Regions from separate parts of the Streptomyces sp. A18 genome, predicted to be linked through region 2. Evidence: riboswitches for the same ligand, from Rfam matches in the RefSeq annotation. Region 2 holds a riboswitch; each other region holds the start of a gene.
What was found. A riboswitch is a leader RNA that binds a small molecule or an ion and turns the genes downstream of it on or off. The one in region 2 is predicted to bind cobalamin.

Region 1 (10,475 bases), on a different contig from region 2:
TCATCTTCCACAGCACCCGGTCGCGCAGGATCCCGGCGTTGGTCACCATCGCGTCCAGCCGCCCGAACTCCTCCACGGCACGGGCCACGAGTCGGTCGGCGGCCTCGCTGCCGCCGACGGCCGCCACCTCCGCGACGGCGCGCCCGCCTGCCTCGGTGATGGTCTTGACGGCGCGCTCGGCCGCTTCGGCATCGACGTCGTTGACGACCACGGCGGCCCCGGCGCGGGCGAGGGCGGATGCGTAGGCGAGGCCGAGGCCGCGCCCCGATCCGGTGACGACGGCGACTTTGCCGCGCAGGTCCACGGCGTATGAGTCCAGCACTGGGAAACCCCTTTGGAGGCAGCGAGATGGGATGGGTGGGCGGGAGTGGGGGAGTCTGTTTCGGCCCGCGGAAAGGAAGCTAAGACAAACCATTGTTGACGTCAATGGTTGTTGGTGACATCGATCATGCGGCATGCTGGACACTGTCAGCGACGACCGCTGTGTGCCCGCGAACCACCGATCAGGGAGACCGCCCCTCATGACCAGCCGGAAGACCACCGCCGAGCCCGTCGAGGAAGGGTCCGTCGACGAGGGTGCACCCTGGATGCGGGGACTCCACGCCGACGCGGGGTATCTGCTCTACCGCCTCGGCCTGCGCTCGGGGCAGCTCTTCAACGCGGCGCTCCAGAGATCCGGCCTACGCCTGCGCCACTACGCGCTGCTGCGCTATCTGGCCACGGTGGAGGGCGCGGCCCAGCGTCAGCTGAGCCAGGAGCTCGGATACGACCCCAGCGCGATCGTCGGCCTGGTCGACGACTTGGAACGCCTCGGCTTCGTCGAACGCCGCCCCGCTCCCGACGACCGCCGCCGCCGCATCGTCGCCCTCGCTCCGGCGGGCCACGACTTCCTGAGGGACTCGGACGAGGTGGCCCGCGGCGTCACCGATGAACTCCTGGCTCCGCTCGGCCCGGAGGAGCGCGAGGTGCTGCATGCGCTGTTGTCCCGGATGGCGCATACGGACGAGGGCTGAGGGGACGCCCCTGGGGGGGCGGTCGGTCCGGGGCGTCGAACAGTGTGCGTGCGCAGCGGTCGGTCGAGTTTGCCACCGGTCGCCTACCGGCTCCGCGACGGAACGGCCAGTGCGTCCATCATGGCGGGCCGGGGCGGCCGACTTCCTTCAAATGGCCGCCCCGGTCCGCCCGTTCAGGTCAGGAACGCGTCGGCAGCTCCGCCCTCACCTCGCGTGCCGCCGCGACCAGGTTCTCCAGGCCGGCCCGTGTCTCGGGCCAGCCGCGGGTCTTGAGGCCGCAGTCGGGGTTCACCCACAGCCGTTCGGCGGGGATGGCTTCCAGTCCTTTGCGCAGCAGGGCCGCTGCCTCCTCCGTGCTCGGTACGCGCGGGGAGTGGATGTCGTAGACGCCGGGACCCGCCTCGCGCGGGTAGCCGTGCTCGGCCAGTTCGCGCGCCACCTGCATGTGCGAGCGGGCGGCCTCCAGGCTGATGACGTCGGCGTCGAGGTCGTCGATGGCCTGGACGATGTCGCCGAACTCCGCGTAGCACATGTGTGTGTGGATCTGGGTGTCCGGGCGCACGCCGCTGGTCGTGAGGCGGAAGGACTCCGTCGCCCAGTCCAGGTACGCGGGGTGCTCCGCCGCGCGCAGCGGCAGCGTCTCGCGCAGGGCGGGCTCGTCGACCTGGATGACCGAAGTGCCCGCCTCCTCGAGGTCGTTGACCTCGTCCCGCAGGGCGAGGGCCACCTGCCGCGCCGTGTCACCGAGGGGCTGGTCGTCGCGGACGAAGGACCAGGCGAGCATGGTGACCGGGCCGGTGAGCATGCCCTTGACGGGGCGGTCGGTGAGCGAGTTGGCGTACGAGGTCCAGCGCACCGTCATCGGCTCGGGCCGCGAGATGTCACCGGCCAGCACCGGCGGGCGCACATAGCGGGTGCCGTACGACTGGACCCAGCCGTGCTGCGTGGCGAGGTAGCCGGTGAGCTGCTCGGCGAAGTACTGCACCATGTCGTTGCGCTCGGGCTCGCCGTGCACCAGGACGTCGATGCCCGCCTCCTCCTGGAAGGCGAGGACTTCGCGGATCTCGCTCTTGATGCGCTCCTCGTAGCCGGACGTGTCGATGCGGCCCGCTCGCAAGTCGGCCCGTGCCGTGCGCAGTTCGGTGGTCTGGGGGAAGGAGCCGATGGTGGTCGTGGGCAGTTGGGGCAGGCCGAGGCGGGTCCGCTGGGCCGCCGCGCGCTCCGGGTAGGCGTGCGTGCGGCGGGCATCCGAGCCCGTGACGGAGGCGACGTGCGAGCGTACGGCCGGGTCGTGGGTGAGGGCCGAGCCCGAGCGGGACGCCAAGTCAGCACGGTTGGCGGAGAGTTCGGCCGCGATGGCGCCCGCACCCTGGGCCAGGCCGCGGGCCAGTGTGGAGATCTCGGCGGTCTTCTGGTGGGCGAAGGCCAGCCAGCGCGCGATCTGCGGGTCGATGTCGCGCTCGACGGTGGAGTCCAGCGGGACGTGCAGCAGGGAGCAGGACGCGGAGACGTCGACCCGGTCGGCGAGACCCAGGAGCGTGCCCAGCGTGGAGAGAGACTTCTCCAGGTCGTTGATCCAGATGTTGCGGCCGTTCACGACGCCCGCAACAAGACGCTTGCCGGGCAGCCCGCCGACGGCGGCGAGATCCTCCAGCTGGCTGGCCGCGGCCTCGGTGAAGTCCAGGGCGAGACCGTCGACCGGCGCCTTGGCGAGCACCGGAAGTGCCTCGCCGAGCCTGCCGAAGTAGGAGCCGACGAGCAGCTTCGGACGGTCGGTGAGGGTGCCGAGGTAGCGGTAGGCACGGGCGGCGGCGTTGAGTTCGGCCGGGCTGCGGTCCTGCACCAGGGCGGGCTCGTCGAGCTGCACCCACTCGGCACCGGCGGCGCGCAGGTCGCCCAGGACCTCGGCGTACACCGGCAGGAGTCGGTCCAGGAGCGTGAGTGGCTCGAAGTCGACGGCAACGCCGGGCGCGGGCTTGGCGAGCAGCAGGTAGGTGACCGGACCGACGAGGACCGGGCGGGCCGCGAGGCCGAGAGCGATGGCCTCCTTCAGCTCGGCGACCTGCTTGGCGGAGTCGGCGGTGAAGACGGTGTCGGGGCCGAGCTCCGGCACGAGGTAGTGGTAGTTCGTGTCGAACCACTTGGTCATCTCAAGGGGCGCCACGTCCTTGGTACCGCGCGCCATGGCGAAGTAGCCGTCGAGCATGTCGGTGTCGACGGCCTCGCGGTGCCGCTGCGGGACCGCGCCGACCATGACGCTGGTGTCCAGGACATGGTCGTAGTACGAGAAGTCACCGGTCGGCACTTCATGGATGCCGGAGGCGGCCAGATGCTGCCAGGTGGCCCGGCGCAGTTGCGCCGCGGTGTCCCGGAGGGCGTGGGCGGTGACGCGGCCCTTCCAGTACCCCTCGACGGCCTTCTTCAGTTCCCGGTCGGGGCCCTGGCGGGGGTAGCCGTAGACGGTGGCTCGTGCTGCCGCGGCTGCGGACTTCGGTGTCACGGAAATCTCCTTCGCGAGATGACTCCTGAGGATCCCGGGGACGGGACACGGACGCGAAGGGATGACGAACCGGGCGGACCGAACGCGCGCCTGCGGCGCGGTGCCCCACCTGATCTGTACGCCGACCCGCCCACGAGGTCACCGGGATGTCCGCACGTGAGGGGTCACGTACAGGCAACGGGCAGGTCTTCGGACTCGCGGGCACACCTGCCGAAACAGGCTCCTACTGGCCGTCGCTTCCCGGATCCGCTCGGATCCAGTGCTCATGACGGCGGTCGTTCCCACTCACCGCTGCGGGGCAGTCCCGGATTCCCACCGGGTTCCCTCTTACGACGCTCCTGTCTGGCGGACAGGGCGAACCAGCTGCACCGGTCAGGCTAAGGGGCTGGTCGGCCTCTTGGGCAGTACTGATCACATCCCGGACCGTGAGGTGGGACACGGCCCCGTCCGCAGCAGCCGCGGGACGCCGCCTCTGTCACGCGGTGTTCGCGACCACGGACCAGATCACACACTCCTGAGACGCGCCCTGACCAGGGGCGCACGCCCGTGTTCGGGTGCGCCCGCGCGTGCCACAGGTGGGGTGGCTCCACAAGTTGTCAGGCAACTCGATTGCGCACTAGGGTCACCACGCCTTGGTGAACGGGAAATCCGGTGTGATGCCGGTGCGGCCCTCGCCACTGTGATCGGGAAGTCCGGCTCCAGCCCTCGCGGCAGCCACTGGGTGCTCACGCATCCGGGAAGGCGGAGTTCGGTCGGTACGACCCGTCAGCCAGGAGACCGGCCAAGGCGCGTTGTCCATCCACGAGGTGCTGGAGAGGGTCTGCTGAGCCATGCACATAGCCGAGGGTTTCCTCCCGCCGGCGCACGCGATCGCCTGGGGCGTAGCGTCCGCGCCATTCGTCGTCCACGGAGTCCGCTCCCTGACCCGTGAGGTCAAGGAGCACCCCGAGAGCACCCTGCTTCTCGGCGCCTCCGGTGCCTTCACGTTTGTCCTCTCCGCGCTGAAGATCCCTTCCGTGACGGGCAGTTGCTCGCACCCGACGGGAACGGGGCTCGGCGCCATCCTGTTCCGGCCGCCGATCATGGCGGTGCTCGGCACCATCACCCTGCTCTTCCAGGCCCTGCTGCTCGCCCACGGCGGGCTCACCACGCTGGGCGCCAACGTGTTCTCCATGGCGATCGTCGGGCCCTGGGCCGGATACGCCGTCTACCGCCTCCTGAAGCGGTACGGCGCGCCGCTCATGGTCGCCGTGTTCTTCGGCGCGTTCGTCGCGGACCTGTCCACGTACTGCGTCACCAGCGTCCAGCTGGCCATGGCCTTCCCCGACCCGAGCAGCGGGTTCATGGGCGCGCTCGGCAAGTTCGGCGGCATCTTCGCCGTCACGCAGATCCCCCTGGCCGTCAGCGAGGGGCTGCTCACCGTCCTGGTGATGCGGCTGCTCGTGCAGTCCAGCAAGGGTGAGCTGACGCGGCTCGGCGTCCTGCTGCAGGGCAAGCGGTCGGCCACGAAGGCGGTGGAGACGGCGGAGACGGCGGACACGACGAACGCGAAGACGGCGAAGACGGCGGACACGACGAAGACGACGGAGACGGGGGCCAGCGCCTGATGAGCCGGAACGCGAAGATCAACACTCTGCTCCTCCTCATCGTCGCCGCGCTCGCGGTGCTGCCGTTGGCGCTCGGTCTCGGCGACGACGAGAAGGAGCCGTTCGCCGGGGCCGATGCCCAGGCCGAGACCGCGATCACCGAGATCGAGCCGGACTACGAGCCGTGGTTCTCGCCGCTGTACGAACCGCCGTCCGGGGAGGTCGAGTCGGCGCTCTTCGCCCTGCAGGCGGCACTCGGCGCGGGCGTCCTCGCGTACTACTTCGGTCTGCGCAGGGGGCGCCGCCAGGGCGCGGAGAGCGCACGATCGCAGGAAGCGCCCGCTGAGCAGGCCACCGACGTGGAGGCCGACCAGCCCGATGGCGAGCAGGTCTGACCCCGCGTGCTGCCCATCGACGCGGCGGCGCACAGCAGTCGCTGGCGCCGCCGCCACCCCGTGGACAAGGCAGTGCTCGGGCTCGGACTCACGGTCCTCGCCGTCTCTCTGCCGCCCTGGCCCGGTGCCGTCCTGGTGCTGATCGCCGCGCTCGCCGTGCTGCTCGGCCCCGCGGGGGTGCCGCCGCGCAAACTGTGGCGCGCCTACCGCGTACCGCTCGGCTTCTGCGTGACCGGCGCCCTCACCCTGATCGTCCAACTCGGCGGCCCCGAAGGGTTCGTCACGCTCGCCGACGGCGGCCCCGCGCGGGCCGGCGGGCTGCTCCTGCGCACATCGGCGGCCTCGCTCGGCGTCCTGCTGTTCGCCTTCACCACACCGATGTCGGACCTGCTGCCCCGCCTGGTGAAGGCGGGCGTCCCGGCACCGGTCGTGGACGTGGCCCTGGTCATGTACCGCATGAGTTTCCTGCTCCTGGACTCCATGAGCCGGATCCGGCAGGCGCAGGCCGCCCGGCTCGGCCACACCACCCGGGCCGCCACCTGGCGTTCCCTGGGCGGGCTCGGGGCCACCGCGTTCGTGCGGGCCTTCGACCGGGCGAGCAGGCTGCAGGCCGGGCTCGCCGGACGCGGCTACGACGGGACCCTGCGGGTGCTCGTGCCCGAGGCCCGCGTCTCCCGGCGCTTCGTGGCCGCGAGCGCGGTGCTCCTCCTGGCCCTCGCGGCCCTCACCCTCGTACTGGAAAGGCTTCTTCCATGAGCGAGCCGAGCGCTCCTCGCGAGCCGGGCGAGTCCTTGGTCGCCCTGCGCGCCGCCTCCTACGCGTATGAAGAAGGGCCCACCGTCCTCAGCGGCCTGGACTTCGACGTCACCGAGGGCCGCGCCCTGGCGCTGCTCGGGCGCAACGGCAGCGGCAAGACCACCCTCATGCGTCTTCTGAGCGGCGGACTCCGCCCGCACCAGGGCGGGTTGACGCTCAAGGGCACGCCCGTGACGTACGACCGCAAGGGGCTGACGCGGCTGCGCACCACCGTTCAGCTGGTCGTCCAGGACCCGGACGACCAGCTGTTCGCCGCCTCGGTCGAGCAGGACGTGTCCTTCGGACCGCTGAACCTCGGGCTGCCCGACACCGAGGTCCGGGCGCGGGTCGCCGAGGCGCTCGCCGCGCTCGACATCGGCGAACTGGCTGACCGCCCCACCCACTTGCTCTCCTACGGGCAGCGGAAGCGGACGGCGATCGCCGGAGCCGTGGCGATGCGTCCGCGCGTGCTGATCCTCGACGAGCCGACCGCGGGGCTCGACCCCGACGGGCAGGAACGGCTCCTGACGACCCTGCAAGGCCTGCGGGACGCGGGGACGACCGTGGTCATGGCCACCCACGACGTGGATCTGGCACTCCACTGGGCCGACGACGCGGCGCTGCTCACCCCCTCGGGAGTGCGCACCGGGCCGGTCGCGCGGATGCTGGCCCACCGCGACCTCCTCGCGCAGGCGGGCCTTCGCCTGCCGTGGGGGATCGCCGTCGCGGAGCTGCTGCGGACGAAGGGCCTGCTGGCCGTGGCGGGCGAAGGGCCGCGCACCCCGGAGGAGTTGGCGGCCCTCACGGCCCCGGCGATGCCCGGCGCGTCAGCCGGCTGACGCGCCCGCGGTCCGGTCACGGCCGGGCAGGAGCACCACGAGGGCGAACCCGACGGAGATGGGCACGAGCCCCACCGCCATGGAGCGCCGCTGGTCGAGCCGGCCCGCGGCCCGGTGGGTGACCGGAAGCTGCGTCGCCACTACCGCGGGCGGCGCGTACGGACGACCGCGGCGGCGCGTACGGACGACCGCGGCGGCGCGTACGGGCGACCGTCGCCGTGCGGTCGACGTTGCATGGTCATGCGAAGTGATGCATACTCTTCCTATGTCCAAGGTCCTCACCTCCCTCCCCACCGGCGAGCGCGTCGGCATTGCCTTCTCCGGCGGTCTCGACACCTCGGTCGCCGTCGCCTGGATGCGTGACAAGGGTGCCGTCCCGTGCACGTACACCGCCGACATCGGCCAGTACGACGAGCCCGACATCGCCTCCGTGCCCGGCCGTGCCTCCGCGTACGGCGCCGAGATCACCCGGCTCGTCGACTGCCGTGCGGCGCTGGTCGAGGAAGGGCTCGCGGCGCTGTCGTGCGGCGCCTTCCACATCAGGTCGGGCGGGCGTCCGTACTTCAACACGACGCCGCTGGGCCGTGCCGTGACCGGCACGCTTCTGGTGCGGGCCATGCTGGAGGACGGGGTGCAGATCTGGGGCGACGGCTCCACGTTCAAGGGCAACGACATCGAGCGGTTCTACCGGTACGGGCTGCTCGCCAACCCGCACCTGCGGATCTACAAGCCCTGGCTGGACGCGGACTTCGTGACGGAGCTCGGCGGCCGCAAGGAGATGTCGGAGTGGCTGCTCGCGCACGAGCTGCCCTACCGCGACTCGACGGAGAAGGCGTACTCCACGGACGCCAACATCTGGGGCGCCACGCATGAGGCGAAGACGCTCGAGCACCTGGACACCGGTCTTGAGACCGTCGAGCCGATCATGGGCGTGCGGTTCTGGGACCCCTCGGTGGAGATCGACACGGAAGACGTGACGATCGGCTTCGAGCAGGGGCGCCCGGTCACGATCAACGGCAAGGAATTCGCCTCCGCGGTCGACCTCGTCATGGAGGCCAACGCGATCGGCGGCCGGCACGGCCTCGGCATGTCCGACCAGATCGAGAACCGGATCATCGAGGCCAAGAGCCGCGGCATCTACGAGGCGCCCGGCATGGCCCTCCTGCACATCGCCTACGAGCGCCTGGTCAACGCGATCCACAACGAGGACACGCTGGCCGCGTACCACAACGAGGGCCGGCGCCTCGGACGGCTGATGTACGAGGGCCGCTGGCTGGACCCGCAGGCGCTGATGATCCGCGAGTCCCTGCAGCGCTGGGTCGGCACGGCGATCACGGGCGAGGTGACGCTGCGGCTGCGGCGCGGCGAGGACTACTCGATCCTCGACACCACGGGCCCGGCGTTCAGCTACCACCCGGACAAGCTCTCCATGGAGCGGACCGAGGACTCGGCGTTCGGCCCGGTGGACCGGATCGGCCAGCTGACCATGCGGAACCTGGACATCGCCGACTCCCGCGCGCGGCTCGAGCAGTACGCGGGCCTCGGCCTGGTCGGCGGCGGCCACCCGATGCCCATCGGTGCCGCGCAGGCGGCATCGACCGGCCTGATCGGAGCCATGGACGGCGGCGGCGCCGAGGCGATCGCCTCGCGTGGTGCCGCGACGGACGAGGAGACGATGCTGGACCGTGCGGCGATGGAGTCCGGCACGGACTGAGTGCGGGTCGTGAGCATCTGAGCAGCGGGCCCCGGCGGATCTCGATCCGTCGGGGCCCGCTGTCGTCGTCGGCGGTTCTCCGTCAGTCCGGGGCGGGCGCCTGGTCGCCGCGGACCACGCCGAAGGCGCCCGCCATCCGCAGCGCGGAACCACGCCCAGGGCCACGCCGCGGGACAGGGCTGGCGATGTCCCAGTGATCACATGTCCCAATGGGTCACATGTCTCACTGGGACATGTCGAGGAGTACAGTCGGAGACATGAGCAGCTACCACCCGGTCGACGGCGGCTGGACACCGCGCAGCCGCGGGGATAGATGCACACAGGGGGACACCGGCGCACAGCACGAAGAACGAGAAGAGGCATCCCAGATGTCAGCGCAAGAAAGCCCCGAACTGCCCGCAGAGATGAAGGCCGTCCAGTACCGCAGCGTCGGCGCCGCCCCCGAGGTGGTCACCGTCCCGCGCCCGGAGCCGGGCCCCGGCCAGGTGCTCCTGAAGGTCACCGCCGCGGGCGTCTGCCACTCCGACATCGCGGTGATGAGCTGGCCCGCGGAGGCGCTGACCTTCCCGCTGCCGCTCACCCTCGGACACGAGGGCGCGGGGACCGTCGCCGCGCTGGGCGACGGCGTCACCGGCTTCGAGGTCGGCGACTCCGTGGCCGACTACGGCCCCTGGGGCTGCGGCGCCTGTCTGATGTGCGCGCAGGGCAAGGAGAACTACTGCACGCGCGCCGCCGATCTCGGCATCCGCCCGCCGGGGCTCGGGGCCCCCGGCGCCATCGCCGAGTACATGATCGTGGACGACGCGCGCCATCTGGTCCCGCTGGGCGGCCTCGACCCGGTGACCGCCGTGCCGCTCACCGACGCCGGCCTGACCCCGTACCACGCCATCAAGACCTCCCTGCCCAAGCTGACCCCCGGCAGCACCGCCGTGGTCATCGGCACCGGCGGCCTGGGACACGTGGCCATCCAGCTGCTGCGCGCGCTGACCCCGGCACGAGTGATCGCCCTGGACGTCACCGACGGAAAGCTTCGCCTGGCCCATCAGGTCGGCGCACACGAGACCGTCCTCTCGGACGAGCACGCGGCGACGAAGGTCCGTGAGCTGACCGGCGGCCTCGGCGCCCAGGCGGTGTTCGACTTCGTCGGCGCGCCGCCCACCGTCGCCACGGCGACCGCCTGCGCCGCGGTGGAGGCGGACGTCACCATCGTCGGCATCGGCGGCGGAGCCGCGTCCGTCGGCTTCGGCACGACCCCCTACGACGCGGCGGTCCGCGCCCCGTACTGGGGCAGCAGGGCGGAGCTGATCGAGGTCCTCGACCTGGCCCGCTCCGGCGCGATCGACGTCCACGTGGAGAGGTACGCGCTCGGCGACGCACCCAAGGCGTACGAGCACCTGCACGACGGCCGGATCAGCGGCCGGGCGGTCATCCTCCCCAACGGCTGACCCCGCGGGGCGGCCACCACCATCCTGGAGCCCGAGGCGGTCGCCTCGGACTCCAGGACATGACGTTCGTTCGTGACCACGTGCTGAGGGGCGCATCCTGCGCTTCGCCATGCCCTAGACGCGCAGCAGCCGTTCCATGGATTCCCGGTACTGCCGGAGCGCGAGGCGCAGTTCCTCCGTCTGCGCCT
Region 2 (10,475 bases):
CTGCTGACCAGGGCCGCCGTCAGGAGGGCCGTGACGGAGAGCAGGATCAGGCGGGTGCGGGCGACGTGGACGCCCAGGGTCGCCGCCGCGTCCTGGCCGAAGACGAACGCGTCCAGGGTGCGGGCGTGCGCCAGGCAGATCGCGAGGGCCACGAAGAGCACCGCCCCGCACAGCCAGACGTCCGTCCAGCCCACCCCGCTCAACGAGCCGAGCAGCCAGAACAGGACACCGCGCGTCGTCTCCGCGTCGCCCGCCGTGAGGATCACGAACGACGTGAGCGCGGAGAAGAGCTGCATCGCCGCCACCCCGGACAGCACCACTCTGTCGGTGCTCCCGCCCAGGGTGTGGCTGAGCAGCAGGACGAGGGCGAAGGAGACGACGGCTCCGACGAAGGCGCCCGCCGAGACCGACACCACTCCCCCGCCGACCCCCAGGACGACGATCGCGACCGCGCCCGTGGAAGCCCCCGAGGAGACCCCGAGCACGAAGGGGTCGGCCAGCGGGTTGCGCAGGAGGGACTGCAGGACCGTCCCGCAGACCGCCAGGCCAGCGCCGCAGACCGCCGCGAGGAGCGTGCGCGGCATCCGCAGGTTCCAGACGATGCCGTCCCGGATGGGCGTCAGCGTCGCCTCGCCCCAGCCGAGGTGGGCAGCCACCGCCGACCACACGTCCGGTACGGAGATGTCCGCCGGGCCGATCGTGACGGCCACCGCCACGGAGAGCGCGAGGGCGGCGAGGCCCGCCGTGCAGAGCAGGATGTTCCGTACGCCGACCGGGCCCCGGAGGGCTCCTTTCACTTGGCGAGCCCGAACTCGCGCAGCGCGTCGGCGACTTGCTCCACGCCGTCCACCGTGCGGATCGACGGGTTCATGGCCTGGCCGCTCAGGAGCACGTACCGCTTCTTCTTCACGGCGGTCAGGTTCTTGGTGGCCGGGTTGGACTCCAGGAACTCGATCTTCTTCTTCGCGCTCTCCGCCGTCTGCGACTTGCGGGTGAGGTCGCCGATGACCAGGGCGTCCGGGTCGCGGTCGGCCACCGTCTCCCAGTTGATCTGGGGCCACTCCTCGCGGGTGTCGTCGAAGACGTTCTTCGCGCCGAGCTCGCGGGTGATGATGCCCGGCGCTCCGCAGCAGCCCGCGATGTAGGGCGCGTCGGAGTTGGCGAACCAGTAGAGGAGCGTCGCGTCGGAGGCGTCAGTGTTCTTGATGGTCTTCGTGGCCTTCGCCACCCGGCCCTTGAGATCCGCGATCAGGCGTTCGCCGCGCTTCTCGACCCCGAAGGCCTTGGCCAGGTCCCGCACCTCGCCGTACACCGTGTCCATGGTCAGCGTCTTGTCGCGGCGGCCGTCACCGTCGCCGCTGTTGTCCTTGCCCGCGCAGTCGGAGGGCGAGACATAGGCGGGTACGCCGAGTTCGGCGAACTTGGCGCGGTCTGCGACGCCGCCCTTGCTGACCGTCGCCAGGAAGGAGGCGGTGACGAAGTCCGGCTCCTGGGCCAGGACCTTCTCGAAGGAGGGGTAGCTGTCGGCGAGCCGCTCGACCTGGGCGTTGTCCTTCTCAAGACCCTTGAGCACCGGGTCCGTCCAGGTGCCGGTGCCGGCCATGCGGTCCGCGAGGCCGAGGGAGAGCAGGATCTCCGTGGAGCCCTGGTCGAGGGAGACCGCCCGCTGCGGCGGCGCCTTGATCTTCGCCTTCTTGCCGCAGGAGGTCAGGGTCAGCGGATAGCCGTCGGCCTTCTTGTCCGTGGTGGTGGCCGACGAGCCGGAGCCGCCGCAGGAGGTCAGTGTGACGGAGAGAGCGATGCCGAGGAGGACGGGTATACGTACACGACGGGCGGTGGAGGACACACGATCCCTTGAGTCTCACGGCTCATACGCGGAGCCTGGCCTGCTTCGTCACCTCCGCCGCTCGGTGCGCGGGCGAAGGCGCCAGCAGGTCTTCGGACTCGGGGATCGGCCGGACGGGGCGCCTTCCCGGGCGTCCGTGGACGCCCAGTGGCCTTGGCCCCGCCCGTTCCCCCTCACCGCTGCGCGTCAGTTCCGGATTCGCACCGGATTCCCTGGCCCTGGTGTGGGTTGACTGGCGCTCGCAAGCTATCACGCGAGGTCAGGACGGCTGCTCGGGCCTGGGTGCGCCGCGGTAGGTGCCGAAGGACCACTTGTTGCCCTCGGGGTCGGCGATGGCGAACTCCCGGCTGCCGTACGGCTTGTCCTCGATCTCACGGATGATCTCGGCCCCCGCGGCCCTGAGCCGCTCGTAGAGCTCGTCCACCCGGTCGGTGACGACGTACGTGCCGAAGGTGCCCGGTTTCAGGCACCAGTCCCCGGCCCCGTCGTCGTACGAACCGAGCATGATCGCTCCGCCCTCGGGCCAGTCGAGTTCGGCGTGGGCCACGCTGCCACCGTCCTCGTAGACGACGGTGCGCAGGAAGCCGACGGTGCCCACCAGGAAGTCGATCAGGGCGGGGGCGTCGTTCGCCTGGAGGGTCGGCCAGACGCTGGGGGCGCGCTCGCCGGAGGCGGTCTCGGGCTGCTTCTGCTTCTGCTTCTCGGTGGTGTCCATGGCTCCTACTCTTCGCCCCGGCCGTAGCTCCCGGCTTGGATATTCCGGCACTCTTCGGCCAGCCAGCCGCTGGGGCTGATGCCGGTGTACTGCTGGAAGTCCCGGACCAGGTGGGAGTGGTCGTAGAAGCCGCAGTCGGCGGCGATGCGGGCCAGGTCCGGGGCCGCGCCCGCCGCGACGGGGCGCACGACGGCGTTGCGTGCGCGCTCGAAGCGCATCAGGCGGCCGGCCTGCTTGGGGCTCAGGCCCGTCTCGGCGCGGAAGAGCGTGGTGAGGCGGCGTTCGCTGAGCGCGACGTGCCGGGAGAGGCCGCGCAGGGTGCCGACGCCCCGGTGTCTGGCCAGCCAGGCCCAGGCCTCGGCGACCTCCGGGCGTACGGGGTCCCCGCCGTCCGCGTCGGCCGCGCGCTGCCTCAAGTAGCCGGACAGGGAGGCAAACCGCTCCTCCCAGCCGACCTGCTCGCACAGCAACTCCCGTACGTCGGCGGCGCGGCGCCCCAGCACATCCGCGCCGGACGTCACCAGGTCGCCCGCAAGCTCCGAGGCCGGTACGCCGAACAGGGCGCGGGCGGCGAGCGGGTGCACGGCGAGCTGGATGCCCGCCTCGTGCTCGGGCCTGACGACGTACGCCGGGTGCTGGTGCAGGCCGCCCAGGACGATGTCCGTGCGGTCGGCGTCGGGGCCGCCCGCCTGCTCGGGGCTTGCGCCGCTGACGACGGGGCCGTCCAGCGAGAAGATCAGCGTCAGGTACGGGGACGGCAGGCCGCGGTGCAGACCGGGGTGCTCGCCCGCCGTGCGGTAGCCGACGGCGGACACCACCATGCCGTCGAGCCGCGGAGCGGCCCGCACGAACTCACGGGAGACGGTCTCCATGCCTTCCAGTATGCGATGGGCGGGGCCCGGAGGCGGGCCCGTACACCTGTTGGGCGTCCGATGCGCCTACCCGCGCGCGGGCGTCCCATGCCCGCCGCTTCCGGTGATGTCGATCATGGGAATCCGCGGTCCGACCTCATACGATGACCCGCCGCTCCGGACGGGGCGCAGACCGCTCTCAGGGGGCACAGAACCATGGCAGTAAAGGCAAAGGGCAAGCTGGCCGTACTCGGCACGGCGGGCGCGCTCACCGCGGCCGTCCTCGCGGGGACGGCGCTTTGGCCCGGCACGGACGCGACGGCCGCGGACGCCTCCGCGAAGGGCACGAAGATCGCGGCCGAGCTGAAGCACTGGCCCAAGCCGGTCGCGACGAAGCTGGGCAAGGTCATCGCGGAGAACGGCGACAAGGGCGCGTACGCCGTCTTCGACGCGGACAACACGACCTACCGCAACGACCTGGAGGAGTCCCTCCTGCCCTTCCTGGAGATGAAGGGGGTCCTGACCCGCAAGTCGATGGACCCGTCGCTGAAGATCATCCCCTTCAAGGACACGGCGAAGCACAAGGAGAGCCTCTACAGCTACTACAACCGGCTGTGCGAGGTCGACGACCAGGTCTGCTACCCGTGGGCCGCGCAGATCTTCTCCGGCTTCACGCTGAAGCAGCTCAAGGGGTACGTCGACGAGCTCCTCGCCCACGACAAGCCGATCCCGGCAGAGTACTACGAGGACGGGAAGCTGACGAAGACCGAGGTGAACAGGCCCCAGTTCTTCACCGGCATGCAGGAGCTCTACAAGTCGCTGCGGGCGCACGGCATCGAGGTCTACGTCGTCAGCGCGGCCAGCGAGGACCTGGTGCGCATGGTGCTCTCGGACCCCAAGTACGGCTACGACGTGAAGCCCGAGAACGTCATCGGCGTCGGCCTGCAGCTCAAGGACCGCAAGACCGGCGACGTCACCAGCTCCCGCAAGGAGATCGCGGAGGGCCGCTTCGACGAGAAGAAGCTCGCCAAGCGTGAGCTGACGCCCAACCTGTGGGCGCCGCTGACCTGGTACCAGGGCAAGCCCGCGGCCATCAACACGTACATCGACGAGTGGAAGAAGCCGATCCTGGTGGCGGGCGACACCCCGAAGAGCGACGGCCCGATGCTGTTCCACTCGGCGGATGTGAAGCACGGCGGGGCGCGGGTCTGGGTCAACCGCAAGGACGACTACATGAAGGAACTGGACGGGATGAAGCGGAAGAACGCGGACCGGCAGCGGGAGCTCGGCCAGAAGGTCACCGCGGACAAGCGGTGGCTGACGGTGGTCCCGGACGAGATCCGCTAGTCGTCCCCGGTGGCGGCGCTGACCAGGCCTGAGGCGATCGCCTCGGTCAGTGCCGCGTGGTCCTCTGCGTTCTGCGCGGCGTAGCGCAGTGCGAAGTCCGTGATCGCTCTGTCGAACGTGTCGGAGCCGCCGAGGTAGGCGGCGATGGCTATGCGGTCGCCGGAGCGGGCGTGGGCGCGGGCCAGGGCCGTGCCGCAGAGCCGGGCGTAGGAGCGCAGCTCCGTGGCGGACATGGACTCGACGTCCGCCGAGCCCTTCATGTCGCGGAGCTGGCGCCAGTAGAAGGCGCGGCCCTGGGGGCCCGTCATCCAGCCGAGGAAGATGTCGCTCGCCGCCTGGAGGAGGCGCTGGCCCGCGACCACGCGGTGGCCGGGGTGGACGTACGGTCCCGGCGGCAGGTGCTCCTCCAGGACCGAGCGGACCGCCTCCTTGATCTGGAGGAAGAGCGGGTCGTCGGCGTCGCGTCCGGCGAGGAGCACGATGTAGCAGCGGGTGCCGACGCTGCCCACGCCCACCACTTTCCGTGCCGCGTCCACGAAGTGGTAGCGGTCCAGGAGGAGTCGGCGCTCCTCGGAGAGCGTGGAGCGGTAGTCGCCGAAGATCTTGCGTACAGCCGCGAGGTCGGCGGCACTGGCCGGTTCGATGAGCGGCGGGTCGTGGATGATGCGGCGGACGCCCTCCACTTCTTCCGTCAGCTTGCCGAGCGCCTGGAGGCTCGTGCGGCGGCGGGCCCGGTCCAGGGTGGTCGCCGCGCGCTTGCGGTGGCGGGTGGAGCGGATGAGGGACAACAGGGCGTGTGCGTCGGTGCGTTCGTACCAGACCGCCAGTTCGCCGAGGTCCGCCAGACGTCTCATCGACGCGCGGTACGCCGCCACCGCCGCGAGGCACGCCTCGCGTGACCCGTTCTCCGGGTGGCCGTTGTCGCGGGACGCGACGGCGATGCTCGCGGCCAGGCGTTTGACGTCCCACTCGAAGGGGCCTGGGCAGGTCTCGTCGAAGTCGTTGAGGTCGAAGAGCAGGGCGCGTTCCGGAGAGGCGAAGAGACCGAAGTTCAACAGGTGGGCGTCGCCGCAGAGTTGGACCGTGAGACCGGTGTTCCACTGGGCGGCGAGGTCCCCCGCCATGACGGCGGCGGCGCCCCGCAGGAACGAGAAGGGCGAGGCCGCCATGCGGGCGTACCGGATGGGCAGCAGTTCCTGGACGCGGTCTGCGCCCTGCCGCTCCAGGACCGCCACCGGGTCGGCGCGGTCGGCGGAGGGTATCCAGGCGCCGTGCGAGGAGCGGGAGGCACGCTTGCGGGCGGTCTTGCCCTGCCGGGCACGATCCTCCGGAGTGGCCATCCCTCTCCCCTATCCGCCGGCAGCTCCCCGCGACAGGCTCTCGGGCCTCAGGAGCAGCCAATGCCGCTGGGGGCGCGCACGCATGCCGGGCCCGCCGAACGGGTGAACTGCCGCCGAATGCGTCGGGCCTCAGCTTCCGCCCGCCACCGCCCACGCCGCCACCTTCTCGGCCAGCGCGCCGCCCGCCCGGGTCCACGCGAAGTGGTCCAGGGGGCCGCCCGCCTCCCGGGTGGAGTACTGCCGGCGCGTGAGGCGGGCCGCGGGCGCCTTGCCCACGAGGTGGTCGAGGGCGGGAGCGGGGGCCCAGGTGTCGCCCTCCACGGAGACCGCGAGGACGGGCAGGTCGAGGGTGCGCAGCGCCGCCTCGTAGTCGTGCACGGAGCCCGGGGAGGAGTAACGGCCCGTACGTCCCTGGCGTGCCCAGTCCCGCATGACGCCCTTGGACTGGTTGCCGCCGAAGCCGAGCCTGATCCCGGGCCACCGGCCGAGCAGCGTCGTCGTCGCCGCGGCGAGCAGCTGGCCGACGAGCAGCAGGGGCCCGCGCACGGGGCCGTACGCACGGAACCAGACGGAGCCCGAGGCGACGAGGGCGACTCCGTCGACGCCCGGCCCGATCCCCAACGAGGCGTGCACGAGCCCCAGTTGGCCGCCCAGGCTGTGGCCGAGGAGGTACAGGGCGGTCTCCGGGCCCAGTTCGGCGCGTATCGCCTCGACGACCGCCACGAGGTCCCGCTCCACGATCGTGTCGTAGCCGTGGTCCAAGGCGTCCGCGTCCGTCACCCGCGGGGTGCTCTCCCCCTGCCCCCGCAGGTCCACGGTCAGGGCGGTGAGCCCGTGCCCGTGCAACTGGCGCGCGAACGCGCGGTAGTAGCGGGCCGGGGTGCCCATGGCGGGCAGGATCAGGACGGCGGGCGCCGGGCGGGGCGAGGCCTCGCTCCCGCGCAGGCCGCGGACGGGAAACCGTGCCCCGTCCGGGAGTCGAGCGGTCACGAACAGCGGCAGCTCGCCTGCTGCGGGCTCCTGCTGGGCGGGGGCGGATTCCGGCTGAGTCATGCGGTCAGCATGAACCACGCGTACGGGTGGGGACCCTGGGGCCCCACCCGTACGCGCTCGCCCGGAAGTTGGGCGGGCGTCGCTTCAGCGGCTGTACCGCATCAGGGCGCGCACCATGTGGCAGGTGATGTCCGACGGCGGGTGGATTCCCACGTCCTCCGCCATGCTCCGGATCCGGTTGTTGTTGGCTTGGTTCGGCAGATAGACGCCCGAGTCGAGCAGGGCTATCGCCAGGCGCATGGCCTTCAGGCGCCGGTTGTGCGTGATGTACCACTCGCGCGGCCGTCCGGCGGGGAGCGGTCGCTTCTCCAGTGGTGCGTACGTCGGATCGATGAACACGGGCCGGGAAGCGTTGCGCTTCGACTTCGATGTGAGTGCGGCAGCGGGCACAGGCATCCTCCTGTCGCGGTCAGGACCCCCCGTCGGGAACCCTCGAACACTGCTTCTAGTTTACTGCCGGGCACTGACAATCGCCGCTGGCCAGACGGCCTTTGAGGAGGTGTGACGGGTGGGTCGCGGGTAGCGTGTGCGGCATGGAGATCTGGATCAATCCCGCCTGTTCGAAGTGCCGCAGCGCGCTCACGCTGCTCGACGCGGAGGGCGCCGACTACACCGTCCGCCGCTATCTCGACGACGTCCCCTCGGAGGACGAGATCCGCGCCGTCCTGGAGCGGCTCGGACTGGAGCCGTGGGACATCACGCGCACCCAGGAGGACGCCGCCAAGGAGCTGAACCTGAAGGACCGCGCGGCCTGGCCGCGCGACGCGTCCGGCCGTGACCGCTGGATCACCGCGCTCGCCGAGCACCCCAAGCTCATCCAGCGGCCCATCATCACCGCCGACGACGGCACCGCGGTGGTGGGGCGCACGGAGGAGGCCGTACGGGACGCGCTGTCCCGGTAGCCGCCGACGCGCCCCTCAGCCGAGGAACTCGCCCACCCTGCGGCTCAGTTCGGCGGGCTCGGTGTGCGGCAGCGCATGGTGGCTGACGCCCGGCAGCACGGCCGTCCGCACGTCGGGCAGCAGCTCGGCGGCACGGGCGGCCACCTTGCCCGCGTCGTGCGCGCGCCCTCGCCCGGCGAGCAGGACGAGCACGGGGAGCCGCAGGGCCCGCAGCGCGTCCGGCGCGGGGCGCGGTCCGGTGACCGGCTTCGCCGTGGGGAACGCGGCGGCGTACTCCTGGAGTCGGAGCCAGTCGGGATCCAGCGCGACGCCCCCGGTCTCCCAGGTCAGGAACGCGCGCGTGCGCCGGGCGGAGGGGCGAAGGAGCATCGGCAGCGCGTGCAGCAGATAGCCGGGGCGGAATCCGGCGAAGCACTGGGTCGGGTCGACGAGGACCAGGCGCCGCACGCGGTGGGGTGCGTGCAGGGCGTAGTGGAGCGCGATCCAGGCGCCGTACGAGTGGCCGCCCAGATCGACCGCCGTATCCGCGTCGGCCCCCAGTCCGTCGAGGAGCGCGTCGAACCAGTCCGTCAGGTCGGCCACGGAGCGGATCGGCCGGCTCGCGTCGGGCACGCTGCGCCCTGCCTCGCCGATCAGGTCGACGGCGTACACGCGCCGCGTACCGGCCCATGCGGCGACGTTCGCGAACCAGCTCCCCGCGGTCGCGCCGCCGCCCGGAAGGAGCACCAGGGGCGGGGCATCGGCCGGGCCGCACACCGTGACGTACGTGTCACCGAAGGGGGTGGGGACCGTGCGGTGCTCCGTCCCCTCGGGCCACCGCGCGAGCACCTTGTCGTACGCGGTGAAGAACTCCCCCGTCGCCCCGGTCGCCCCGGTCGCCATCGGGCTCCCCCTCCGTCGGTCGGGCCAGTCTCTCGCACTCCGGCACGGAGCTGACGGCCGACCGATGAACCTTCTTCGTCAAACCGTTACGTATGCCTCCATAGCGTTGGGCACTCCCTGGAAAGGAGCGCGCCATGCGGAACCTGATGTTCGGAGGCGTATACGGCACCATCCTCGCGAGCGCGCTGATCGCGGCGCTGCACTCGGAGCAGCAGACCTATACGCCCTACTACGACGCCGCCTGGATCATGGTGACCGCGGGCACCGCGGCCCTCGCGCACGGATACGCGCACCACATGTCCACGCACCGGCCGGGATCGGGACTGCACCGCTGGCGGCAGCTCGCCTGGGAGCTCATGGACGAGTGGCCGGTGATCGTCGCCTGCTGGCCCACCGTGGTGCTGCTCGTGCTCGCCGGGACCTTCGGCTGGTCCGAGGCGCCCGTCACCTACTCCGCCCTCCTCCTGAACGCGGCACTGCTCCTCGCCTGGGGCACCTTCGCCGCGCTCCGGGCGGGCTACCGGCGGCGCTCGGCCGTGCTGCTCGGCATGGCGGACGCGACGATCGGGCTGCTGATAGCGGCGGCCAACGCAGTCATCAAATGACGCGGGACATGAAGCGGGACGTGAGGTGGGCCACATCCACCGCAGGTAACACGGGGTTCACATTCGAGCAATGGACGGGAAATCGCCCGTTGGCAGGCTGCGCGGCATCACCACGGCACCGCAGCACCCGCACGTTCTGCGCCGTACCGAGCGTTTTAAGGATGGGCCCCGTGACCTTCAAGGCTGAGTACATCTGGATCGACGGCACCGAGCCGACCGCCAAGCTCCGTTCGAAGACGAAGATCATGGCGGACGGCGCCGAGCTCCCGAACTGGGGCTTCGACGGATCCAGCACGAACCAGGCCAAGGGTCACGCGTCCGACCGCGTGCTGAAGCCGGTCTTCACCTGCCCCGACCCGATCCGCGGCGGCGACGACCTCCTCGTACTGTGCGAGGTCCTCAACACGGACATGACGCCGCACGAGACCAACACCCGAGCCGCGCTGGCCGAGCTCGAGGAGCGGTTCGCCTCGCAGGAGCCGATCTTCGGCATCGAGCAGGAGTACACGTTCTTCGAGGGCGACCGCCCGCTCGGCTTCCCCGTCGGCGGCTTCCCCGCCGCGCAGGGCGGCTACTACTGCGGCGTCGGCGCGGACGAGATCTTCGGCCGTGACGTCGTCGAGGCGCACCTGGAGAACTGCCTCAAGGCAGGCCTGGGGATCTCCGGCATCAACGCCGAGGTCATGCCGGGCCAGTGGGAGTTCCAGGTCGGCCCGCTCGCGCCGCTCGAGGTCTCCGACCAGCTGTGGATCGCCCGGTGGCTGCTCTACCGCACCGCCGAGGACTTCAAGGTGTCGGCCACGCTCGACCCGAAGCCGGTGAAGGGCGACTGGAACGGCGCGGGCGCGCACACGAACTTCTCGACGAAGGCGATGCGCGAGGGCTACGCCCCGATCATCACCGCCTGTGAGTCCCTCGGCGAGGGCTCGAAGCC
Region 3 (10,475 bases), on a different contig from region 2:
GGCACGGTCCCGACGGTCGAGGCGTACATCGAGCTGCGGAGGCTGACGTTCGCCCACTGGACGTGGATCGACCTGCTCGAACCCACGGCGCGGTACGAACTGCCGCGGGAAGTGCGGAAGCATCCGGCATATCGGCGGGCGGCGCTCGCCACGCAGGATTTCTCCGCCTGGTACAACGACCTGTGCTCACTTCCCAAGGAACTCGCGGGAGATGAACTGCACAATCTCGGGATCAGTCTGATCCAGCACGAGGGATTGTCCCTCGAAGCGGCCGTTTCGGAAGTCCACCGGCGGGTTACCCGCTGCATATCGGATTTCCTCGCGGCGGAAAAGGAAGTGCTGTGTCTCGCCGGGCGATTGGCCGACGGAAGCACGAAGGGAAAGGAACTCTCGGACGCGGTGGAATCCTGCGTCTTCAACATGCGGAACTGGTTCTCATCCGTTTACTGGTTCCATCACGAATCCGGTCGCTATCGGGTGGACAGCTGGGACGACAGGTCCATTCCCCCTTATGTGAGCGACGCGGCGACGAGCGACATGGCCGGAAACGATTTGGTAGGTGAGGAATGAGCGTCGAATCCGCGATACCCACGACGATTCCACCGCTCGTGAGCGGTGGCGCACCGCTCATCGGCCACGCCTGGAACCTGGTGCGCGACCCGCTCGGCTTCCTGGCCGCGCTGCGGGACCATGGTGATCTCGTACGGATCAGGCTGGGACCCAGGACGGCGTACGCGGTCTGCGACCCGGAGCTCGTCGGGCAGATGCTCAAGAGCCCCGAGTACATCGTCGGGGGGCCGCTCTGGGACACCCTGGAGGTGCTCCTCGGCAAGGGCGTGGCGACCAGCAACGGCAAGCTGCACCGGCGTCAACGGCGCATGATGCAGCCCGCGTTCAGGCCCGAGCGGATCGCCGACTACGCCAAGGTGATGGAGGAGGAGGCCCGCGCCACGGCCGCGCGCTGGCGGTCGGGCGACACGGTCGACGTCAGTGCGGAGATGTTCCGCACCGCCGTGCGCATCGTGTCCCGCTCGCTCCTTGAGGTCGACTCGATCGGCGAGAAGGCGGACCGCATCGCGGATTCGCTGCACACCGTCTTCGAGGGGCTCTACCGTCGGATGGTCCTGTCCGTCGGACCGCTGTACCGCGTGCCGACCCAGGGCAACCGCCGCTTCCAGAACGCGCTCGCCGATCTGCACGCACTGGTCGACGAGATCATCGCCGAACGCAGGGCGACGGATTTGGGCCAGGACGACCTGCTGGCCGAAATGCTGCGGGCCCGCGATGAAACAGGGCAGCCGCTCAGCGATCAGGAGGTCCACGACCATGTGGTCTCTCTTGTCGTGGCGGGTGCCGAGAATGTCGCGTCGACCCTGGCATGGACGTTCAACCTGCTGACCGAACACCCCGAGCAGGAAAGGCGATTGGTTGAAGAGGTAAATTCCGTCGCGCCGGATCGGGAGATCACATTCGCCGATCTGGGGGACCTTCCGCACACCCGGAATGTCGTCACGGAGGCCATGCGCATACGGCCCGCCGCTTGGATATTCACCCGCCGGTCAGTAGCCGAGACAAACCTCGGTGGCTACCGCATTCCGGCCGACGCGGACATCGTCTACAGCGTGTACGCGATGCAACGCGATCCGCGTTCCTTCGAGCACCATCTCGAGTTCGACCCGGACCGCTGGAATCCGGAACGCGCCAGTAGCGTCCCGGAGTTCGCGATGATGCCGTTCAGTGTCGGCAACCGAAAGTGCCCGGGGGACCACTTCAGCCTGGCCGAGCTCGCCATCATCCTGGCGACGGTGGCCCCGAAGTGGCACCTCGCGCCCGTCGAGGAGACCGACACGGACACGAAGATCGGCATCACGCTGCATCCGAAGCGTCTGGTTCTGCGCGCCGAGCGGCGCTGACGCCAGGACCGCGGAAGGTGCGGCGGTAGGCGTTCGGCGTGGTGCCGAGCGCCCGCAGGAACTGGTGGCGCATCGCCGCGGCGTTGCCGAAACCGGCACGCCCGGCGATCGCGTCCACCGTCTCGTCCGAGCCCTCCAGCAACTCCTGTGCCAGGAGCACCCGTTGGCGCAGGAGCCAGCGGTAGGGCGTGGTGCCAGTCTCCTGCTGGAAGCGGCGCGCGAAGGTGCGCGGCGACATGTGCGCGCGCTCGGCGAGCCGCTCGACGGTGATGTCCGTGTCCAGATGCCGCTCCATCCAGGCGAGCACACCGCCCACGGTGTCGCACGCCGTGCGCGGCAGTGGGCGCGACACGAACTGTGCCTGGCCGCCGTCGCGGTGGGGCGGCACGACCATGCGCCGCGCGATGGCGTTGGCGACCTCCGTGCCGTGCTCCTGGCGCACGATGTGCAGGCAGGCGTCGATCCCGGCGGCGGTGCCCGCCGACGTGATGACGGGGCCCTCGTCCACGTACAGGACGTCGGGCTCGACCCGGGCGCGCGGATAGCGCACCGCGAGCTCCGCGGAGTGCTGCCAGTGCACCGCGCAGCGGCGGCCGTCGAGCAGCCCCGCGGCGCCGAGCACGAAGACGCCGGAGCAGACGGACAGGACACGCGCCCCGCGGTCCACCGCGCGGCGCAGGGCGGCGAGCAGGTCCTCGGGGTAGGCGCGGTCCACGAACGACCGGCCCGCGGGCACGGCGATGAGATCGGCCTCTTCGAGCCGGTCGAGGCCGTACGGAGTGGTGATCGAGAACCCGGCGTGATTGCTCAGGGGACCACTCTCCGCGGCGACCACCGCGAAGTCGTACACCGGAAGCCCCTCGTCGCTCCGGTCGAGGCCGAACACCTCGCAGACGACGCCGAGTTCGAAGGGATTGACGCCGTCGAGCAGCACGGCGGCCACGTTTTTCAGCATGCCCGCAGTGTGCCGCACGGTTGGCAGCAAGTCGATGGTGTGTGGCAGTCCTGCCACTGCCGCCGGAGTCCGGCGCGCAGGACAGTGAGGACATGAACGCATTCGTCGATTACGCGACCGTCCTGACCGTCCTCCTCCTGCTGGCCGCACCCTCGCTCGTCGGGTACGTCCACGACCGCCGGATCGACCGCGAGCTGCGCGAGGCGGGGGACGCCGCCTCGCGCAGCCCTCACGGGCCGGTGGGACTAGAAGTCGTCGTCGAAGGAGACCGAACCCTCGACCGCGACCTGGTAGGCCGAAGGACGCCGCTCGAAGAAGTTGGTCAGCTCCTGGACTCCCTGGAGCTCCATGAACGAGAACGGGTTTGAGGAGCCGTAGACCGGCGCGAAGCCGAGCCGCTGGAGCCGCTGGTCGGCGACGCACTGGAGGTACTCGCGCATGGAGTCGGTGTTCATGCCGGGCAGGCCATCGCCGCACAGGTCGCGCGCGAACTGCAGCTCGGCCTCGACGGCCTCCTTGAGCATGTCCGTGACCTGCGTCTGCAGCGCGTCGTCGAAGAGCTCCGGCTCCTCCTTGCGGACGGTGTCGACGACGTCGAAGGCGAAGCTCATGTGCATCGTCTCGTCGCGGAACACCCAGTTGGTGCCGGTGGCGAGGCCGTGCAGCAGGCCGCGCGAGCGGAACCAGTAGACGTACGCGAACGCACCGTAGAAGAAGAGCCCTTCGATGCACGCGGCGAAGCAGATCAGGTTCAGGAGGAAGCGGCGCCGGTCGGCCTTGCTCTCCAGGCGGTCCATCTTCTCGACCGAGTCCATCCACCGGAAGCAGAACTCGGCCTTCTCGCGGATGGAGGGGATCTCCTCGACCGCGTCGAAGGCCGCCGCGCGGTCCTGTGGGTCGGGCAGATACGTGTCGAGCAGCGTCAGATAGAACTGGACGTGCACGGCCTCCTCGAAGAGCTGACGGCTCAAGTAGAGCCGGGCTTCGGGGGAGTTGATGTGCTTGTAGAGCGTCAGGACCAGGTTGTTGGAGACGATCGAGTCGCCGGTCGCGAAGAACGCGACCAGGCGGCCGATCATGTGCTGCTCGCCGGGCGAGAGCTTGGCGAGGTCGGCGACGTCCGAGTGGAGGTCGACCTCCTCCACGGTCCAGGTGTTCTTGATCGCGTCCCGGTAGCGCTCGTAGAAGTCCGGGTAGCGCATGGGACGCAGGGTCAGCTCGAAGCCCGGGTCGAGGAGGTTCTTCTCGGCGTTGGTGGTGGAGCTCATTACTGGCAGGCCTCGCAGGACTCGGGGTTTTCCAGGGAGCAGGCGACGGCGTCTTCGGCCGATGCCTGGGCGGGTACGGGGGCGGGCTCGGCGGCTTCGGCGCGGCCCGCCGCCGCGCGGGCGATCCGGGTCGCCGGGCGCGAACGCAGGTAGTACGTGGTCTTCAGGCCCGACTGCCAGGCGTACGCGTACATCGAGGAGAGCTTGCCGATGGTCGGTGTCTCCAGGAACAGGTTCAGGGACTGCGCCTGGTCCAGGAACGGCGTGCGCGCGGCGGCCATGTCGATCAGGCCGCGCTGCGGGATCTCCCACGCGGTGCGGTAGAGCTCGCGTACCTCGGCCGGGATCCAACTGAAGCCCTGTACCGAGCCGTTGGCCTCGCGCAGCGCCTCACGGGTCTGCGCGTCCCAGACGCCGAGCCGCTTGAGCTCCTGCACCAGGTAGGCGTTGACCTGGAGGAATTCACCACTCAGCGTCTCGCGCTTGAAGAGGTTGGAGACCTGCGGCTCGATGCACTCGTACACGCCCGCGATGGACGCGATCGTGGCGGTCGGCGCGATCGCGAGCAGCAGCGAGTTGCGCATGCCTGTCACGGCGATACGTTCCCGCAGCGCGGCCCAGCGCTCCGGCCAGGTCAGCTCGACGCCGTAGTGGTCGGGGTGCAGGACGCCGCGCGCGGTGCGGGTCTTCTCCCAGGCGGGCAGCGGGCCGATGGGGGTCCCCTCTGCACCGGAGCCTGCCGAAGGCGCTTGGGGGCGCTCGGCGAGGTCGGCCGACGCCTCGTACGCGGCGAGCATGATCCGCTCGGCGATGCGCGTCGAGAGGGCGCGCGCGGCAGGGGAGTCGAAGGGCAGCTTCAGCTGGAAGAAGACGTCCTGCAGACCCATCGCGCCCAGGCCCACCGGGCGCCACCGGGCGTTCGAGCGCCCGGCCTGCTCGGTCGGGTAGAAGTTGATGTCGACCACACGGTCGAGGAACGTGACGGCGGTACGGACGGTCTCGTCGAGCCGCTCCCAGTCGATGTCGCCCGCGGCGGTGTCCACGAAGGCGCCGAGATTCACCGAACCCAGGTTGCAGACGGCCGTCTCCCCGTCGTCCGTCACCTCCAGGATCTCCGTGCAGAGGTTGGACGAGTGCACCGTGTGGCCGGGCTCCGCCGTCTGGTTGGCGGTGCGGTTGGCGGCGTCCTTGAACGTCATCCAGCCGTTGCCGGTCTGCGCGAGGGTGCGCATCATGCGGCCGTAGAGGTCACGGGCGGGGATGGTCTTGCGGGCGAGCCCGTCCGCCTCGGCCTTGCGGTAGGCGGCGTCGAACTCCTCGCCCCACAGGTCGACGAGCTCGGGCACGTCGGCCGGCGAGAACAGTGACCAGTCCTCGCTCGCGGCGACCCGGCGCATGAACTCGTCCGGGATCCAGTGCGCGAGGTTGAGGTTGTGCGTGCGCCGCTGGTCCTCGCCCGTGTTGTCGCGCAGCTCCAGGAACTCCTCGATGTCGGCGTGCCAGGTCTCCAGGTAGACCGCGGCGGCGCCCTTGCGGCGGCCGCCCTGGTTCACGGCGGCGACGGAGGCGTCCAGGGTCTTCAGGAACGGCACGATGCCGTTGGAATGGCCGTTCGTGCCGCGGATCAGCGAACCGCGGGCGCGGATGCGGGAGTACGAGAGGCCGATGCCGCCCGCGTGCTTGGAGAGGCGCGCGACCTGGTGGTAGCGGTCGTAGATGGAGTCCAGCTCGTCCAGCGGGGAGTCGAGGAGGTAGCAGGAGGACATCTGCGGGTGGCGGGTGCCCGAGTTGAAGAGCGTCGGCGAGGACGGCAGGTAGTCCAGGCGGCTCATCAGGCGGTACAGGGCGGCGACTTCGTCCACCGAGCGCGGGGAGCCGTCCTCGGCGAGGCCGCTCGCGACGCGCAGCATGAAGTGCTGCGGGGTCTCGATGACGTGCCGGGTGATCGGATGGCGAAGGAGATAGCGGCTGTGCAGGGTGCGCAGGCCGAAGTATCCGAAGCGGAAGTCGGCGCCGTCCGACAGGGCCGCCTCGACGAGACCGTCCAGGTGCTCGGCATGGTCGGCGACGAACGCGGCGGTGCGGTCCGCGATCAGGCCCTCGCGGTGGCCCACGGCGACCGAGTCGGAGAAGGAGCGCACGCCCTGCGACGCGGCCTCGTCACGGATGCTGAGGCTCAGGAGCCTGGCCGCGAGCTGCGAGTAGGTCGGGTCCTCGGAGATGAGCCCGGCGGCCGCCTCGGTCGCAAGCTCCCGCAGCTCCGCCACATCGGCCCGCGCCGAACGGCCGCGCAGCGCGGCGGCGGCGACCCGGCCCGGGTCGGCGTCGGGGAGATCGGCGGTGAGTTCGGTCAGGGTACGCAGCAGCGCGGTGCCTGGGCCGTCGGCGGTCTGCGACTCGTCGGTGGTCTGCGCTGACGCAGGTTCGGCTGGCGCGATGGTCACGTGGAGCACTCCCTCGCTCGGCTCTGAGCCTTGGGGAGGGGCGAGTGACACACGGGGGCGCGCCCAGGGCAGGGCTGCGCTCCGCGTCCACCAGCCCATTCCACGAGGCCCGGACGTCGTTGGCACCCGGACCGGTCGGAACGGGCACGCTGTCGACAGGTCATCGGACTTGCGAGCACGACAAATGCGTACTCATACACCGTTGCGGGACAGTTCCGGACTTGCACCGGATTCCCCTGCGGCGACAGCGAGCACGAGCATACATCTTGTGCTGGCTCTGGGCGGCAGCCCCATATCTTGTGTCGGCGCGTGTGTCCCCTAGGGTGGCGGCCGAACTGAACGTCGAACAGGGGGAGACGGCGTGCGAGGTCTTGGCGCGGGCTGTGCCGTGGGGTTGCTGATGCTGCTCACCGGATGTGGGGACGCCGGCGAGAAGGCGGAGACGAAGCCTGCGCGGCCCCCGGAGCCGACTGCGGCGGCCGGCGTCGACGGTGACGCCGATCCCCGCCGGCTCTTCACGGACGCCGAGTTGAAGGCGGCGCTGCTCTTGCCCACGGCCGCAGGGAAGAAGGCCACGGCTTCGGAGACCTCGACGGGTCTCTTCGACCAGGGCTACGGGGGCGGGGATTGGAGCGGCTGCCCGGCCGGTGAGAAGGAGCGCGGGGAGCTGCGGCGTATGCGGGGCGCCAGCGCCGAGCGGACGCTGCGGCCGGATCCGGGGGCCGTCTCCGAGGGTGATCCCTACGTCTTCCAGCGCCTGGTCTCGATGCCCTCCGAGCGCGCCGAGCGCCACATCGAACTCCGTCGGCAGCTCAACGAGGCGTGCCCCCGCGTCACCGTCGACACCGAGGCGGCCCCCGTCGAGGAGCACCACGTCGCCGAAAAGCTGCCGGACCTCGGCGACGACGCCCTCCTGGAGACCACGCGGACCACGGGCGGCGACGAGTACGACGGCACGCCGCATTACCAGGCCGAGGTGCGGGTCGGCGGTGTGCTCGTGATGGTGGACGCGGGCACCGACAAGGACCTGGCGATCTCCTCTGCGGCCAAGGCCGCGGCGCGGGTCCGGACGGAGCTCTACAAGGCCACGTGAGGCTGCACGTGAGCGCGGGCCGTCGGATTCCTCCGGCGGCCCGCGCTCACGTTGTGTACGGGGAAGAGTCAGTGCCCGCCCGGCGCCCCCGCCGTGGCCGGCGGCAGCTCCTCCACGACACCCGGGTCGCCCGCGTCCGCGGTGTAGTCGCCGGGAGAGGTCTCGTCGATGCCGTCAGGGGCCTTCATGGCGCGCAGGACGAAGGTCGCGACCACGGTGACCACCACGTTCAGGACGAACGCCGTGAGGCCGATGTAGCCGATCTCGCCGATGCCGGGGATCTCTTCGGACGAGCCGCCGAAGTGCTTCTGCGTCGGCGACGCGACGCCATACGCGGCGACCGTGCCGTAGATCATGCCGACCGCCCAGCCCGCGAGCAGCGCCCAGCGGTGGAACCACCGCGTGAACAGGCCGCCGACGAGCGCGGGCATGGTCTGCAGGATCCAGATGCCGCCCAGGAGCTGGAAGTTGATCGCGACCGTCTTGTCCATGGTGAGGACGAACGCGAGCGCGCCGACCTTCACGAGCAGGGAGACCAGCTTGGAGACCTTGGTCTCCTGCGCCGGTGTCGCGTCCGGCCTGATGAAGTCCTTGTAGATGTTCCTGGTGAAGAGGTTCGCCGCCGCGATCGACATGATGGCGGCCGGCACGAGCGCTCCGATGCCGATCGCCGCGAACGCGACGCCGGTGAACCAGTCGGGGAACATCGTCTCGAACAACTGCGGAATCGCCAGCTGACCGTTCTCGACCTTCACCCCGGCCGCGATCGCCATGAAGCCGAGCAGCGCGAGCAGGCCCAGCATCAGCGAATAGAGCGGCAGGATCGTGGTGTTGCGGCGGATCACGTTGCGGCTCTTGGAGGAGAGGGTCGCCGTGATCGAGTGCGGGTACATGAACAGCGCGAGCGCGGAGCCGAGGGCGAGCGTGGCGTAGGTCCACTGCCCCGCGTGGCCCGGCGCGAGGCCCGCGACGGGCTTGCCCGCCGCCTCGTTCGCCGACGAGAACTTGTCGTTCGCCGCCTGGAAGATCTCGTCGAAGCCGCCGAGCTTGATCGGGATGTAGATGATCGCGACGGCGATGACGAGGTAGATCAGGCCGTCCTTCACGAACGCGATCAGCGCGGGGGCACGCAGACCCGACGAGTACGTGTACGCGGCGAGCACCGCGAACGCGATCAGGAGCGGCAGGTCCTTGATGAACCAGTTCGTGTCCGGGCCGCCGCCGACGCCCATGACGTCGAGCACGGCCTGGATGCCGACCAGTTGGAGCGCGATGTACGGCATCGTGGCGAGGATGCCGGTGACCGCGACGGCCAGCGAGAGCCCCTTGGAGCCGAAGCGCCCGCGCACGAAGTCCGATGTGGTCACGTAGCCGTGCTTGTGCGAGACGGACCACAGGCGCGGCAGGAAGGTGAAGATCAGCGGGTAGACGAGGATCGTGTACGGCACCGCGAAGAAGCCGGCCGCGCCCGCCGCGTAGATCGCCGCCGGGACGGCCACGAACGTATAGGCGGTGTAGAGGTCGCCGCCGAGCAGGAACCACGTGACCCAGGTGCCGAACGAGCGTCCGCCCAGGCCCCATTCGTCCAGGCTCTCGGTCTCGGCCTTGCGCCAGCGCGCGGCCAGGAAGCCCATGGCCGTGACAAGAATGAAGAAGAAGATGAAGACGGCGAGGGCGATGCCGTTCACGCCGCCCGTGTCCGCTGCGAGCTCGTTCATCGGGTCGCACCCCCCTGGGCCTGCTCGGCCTTGCGGGCGCGCTGGTCACGCTGCCACAGCTTGTACGCGATCATGGTCAGAACAGTGGATATGAGCACCCACAGCATCTGGTACCAGTAGAAGAACGGGATGCCGATGAAGGTCGGTTCGACCTTCGCGTAGGAGCCCACCCAGAGCATCGCCACGAACGGCGCGACGAGACAGAGGGCAACGACCACGCGGACCGGCGTGATCACCGGTCTGCTCACTTCAGGCGCATCTGACACTTGGCGGCTCCGCTCCCTCGCTTATCCCACCTTTAATGTGCGGGAAATCTAAGCGAGAGTATTGATCTATGGAACCCCCGTCCGGATACCGGACGGATATCGGGCGGGCCGATGCGCCTGTCGCGTAAGGGGCCGGAGGGGTCGACGCGCGGTCAGCAGCAGCGGAATCCCTGCCTGGGGTCCGACTCCTGCCGGTCCGTCCGCATCCGCTCGAACTCCCTCCGGGAGGGGACGGATGCCTCGGGATGCGCCTTCCGTGCGTGCGCGACATATCGGTCGTACGCGGACTCGTCGGTCAACTCCCGTGCGTACCAGCGCACCCAGCGCATCCCGCGCAGCACCCACGTCATGACGGGGTCCTCGCGTCCTCGGCCTCCCTCGCCGCCGCGAGCTCCGCCTTCTCCTCCTGGGTCGGGATGAGTCCGGCGGGCTCGACGATCTTCGACTCCACGTACGCGGCCTCGCTCAGCTTCGACGACTGCGGGTTGCGGATGTGCTTCACGCAGATCCGGGCCGCGTCCGCGATCACGACGACGATGAGCAGGGCGAGCGCGGCCGAAAGGACGCCGTCCACCGTGGAGTTGGTGACGACGGTGTGCATGTCGTCCATGGACTTGGCGGGCGGTAGGACCTTTCCGTCCTCGATCGCGTCCTGGTAGATCGAGCGCTGCTTGAAGAAGCCCACGCGCGGGTCGCTGGAGAAGACCTTCTGCCAGCTCGCGGTCAGGGTCACCGTCGCGTCCCAGGCGAGCGGAATGCCGGTGATCCAGGCCCACTTGAGGCGACCCGACTTCACCAGGAGCGTCGTGCAGACGGCG

Region 1: another riboswitch for cobalamin. It lies ahead of metE (5-methyltetrahydropteroyltriglutamate--homocysteine S-methyltransferase); the one in region 2 lies ahead of AC5P1C_RS06200 (ABC transporter substrate-binding protein).
Region 3: another riboswitch for cobalamin. It lies ahead of AC5P1C_RS30985 (ribonucleoside-diphosphate reductase subunit alpha); the one in region 2 lies ahead of AC5P1C_RS06200 (ABC transporter substrate-binding protein).

The regions. Positions count from the first base shown of each region.
Region 1 covers NZ_JBWLKL010000024.1:102,078-112,552, forward strand. The annotation lists gene AC5P1C_RS29640 (SDR family NAD(P)-dependent oxidoreductase) at 1-319, opposite strand, end outside; gene AC5P1C_RS29645 (MarR family winged helix-turn-helix transcriptional regulator) at 522-1,013, shown strand; gene metE (5-methyltetrahydropteroyltriglutamate--homocysteine S-methyltransferase) at 1,192-3,513, opposite strand; cobalamin riboswitch at 3,677-3,892, opposite strand; cobalamin riboswitch at 4,116-4,313, shown strand; gene AC5P1C_RS29655 (energy-coupling factor ABC transporter permease) at 4,344-5,120, shown strand; gene AC5P1C_RS29660 (energy-coupling factor ABC transporter substrate-binding protein) at 5,120-5,494, shown strand; gene cbiQ (cobalt ECF transporter T component CbiQ) at 5,501-6,250, shown strand; gene AC5P1C_RS29670 (energy-coupling factor ABC transporter ATP-binding protein) at 6,247-7,128, shown strand; gene AC5P1C_RS29675 (hypothetical protein) at 7,117-7,269, opposite strand; gene argG (argininosuccinate synthase) at 7,394-8,842, shown strand; gene AC5P1C_RS29685 (NAD(P)-dependent alcohol dehydrogenase) at 9,247-10,287, shown strand; gene AC5P1C_RS29690 (hypothetical protein) at 10,402-10,475, opposite strand, start outside.
Region 2 covers NZ_JBWLKL010000003.1:118,595-129,069, forward strand. The annotation lists gene AC5P1C_RS06195 (FecCD family ABC transporter permease) at 1-797, opposite strand, end outside; gene AC5P1C_RS06200 (ABC transporter substrate-binding protein) at 794-1,846, opposite strand; cobalamin riboswitch at 1,913-2,098, opposite strand; gene AC5P1C_RS06205 (VOC family protein) at 2,106-2,561, opposite strand; gene AC5P1C_RS06210 (AraC family transcriptional regulator) at 2,567-3,433, opposite strand; gene AC5P1C_RS06215 (HAD family hydrolase) at 3,629-4,759, shown strand; gene AC5P1C_RS06220 (DUF2252 domain-containing protein) at 4,756-6,099, opposite strand; gene AC5P1C_RS06225 (alpha/beta hydrolase family protein) at 6,229-7,152, opposite strand; gene AC5P1C_RS06230 (hypothetical protein) at 7,237-7,542, opposite strand; gene AC5P1C_RS06235 (arsenate reductase family protein) at 7,686-8,054, shown strand; gene AC5P1C_RS06240 (alpha/beta fold hydrolase) at 8,070-8,936, opposite strand; gene AC5P1C_RS06245 (hypothetical protein) at 9,071-9,541, shown strand; gene glnII (glutamine synthetase) at 9,712-10,475, shown strand, end outside.
Region 3 covers NZ_JBWLKL010000027.1:19,230-29,704, forward strand. The annotation lists gene cyc1 (epi-isozizaene synthase) at 1-570, shown strand, start outside; gene AC5P1C_RS30970 (bifunctional albaflavenone monooxygenase/terpene synthase) at 567-1,913, shown strand; gene AC5P1C_RS30975 (helix-turn-helix domain-containing protein) at 1,867-2,868, opposite strand; gene AC5P1C_RS30980 (ribonucleotide-diphosphate reductase subunit beta) at 3,114-4,136, opposite strand; gene AC5P1C_RS30985 (ribonucleoside-diphosphate reductase subunit alpha) at 4,136-6,580, opposite strand; cobalamin riboswitch at 6,718-6,841, opposite strand; gene AC5P1C_RS30990 (hypothetical protein) at 6,942-7,673, shown strand; gene mctP (monocarboxylate uptake permease MctP) at 7,742-9,391, opposite strand; gene AC5P1C_RS31000 (DUF3311 domain-containing protein) at 9,388-9,657, opposite strand; gene AC5P1C_RS31005 (YbdD/YjiX family protein) at 9,810-10,007, opposite strand; gene AC5P1C_RS31010 (carbon starvation CstA family protein) at 10,004-10,475, opposite strand, start outside.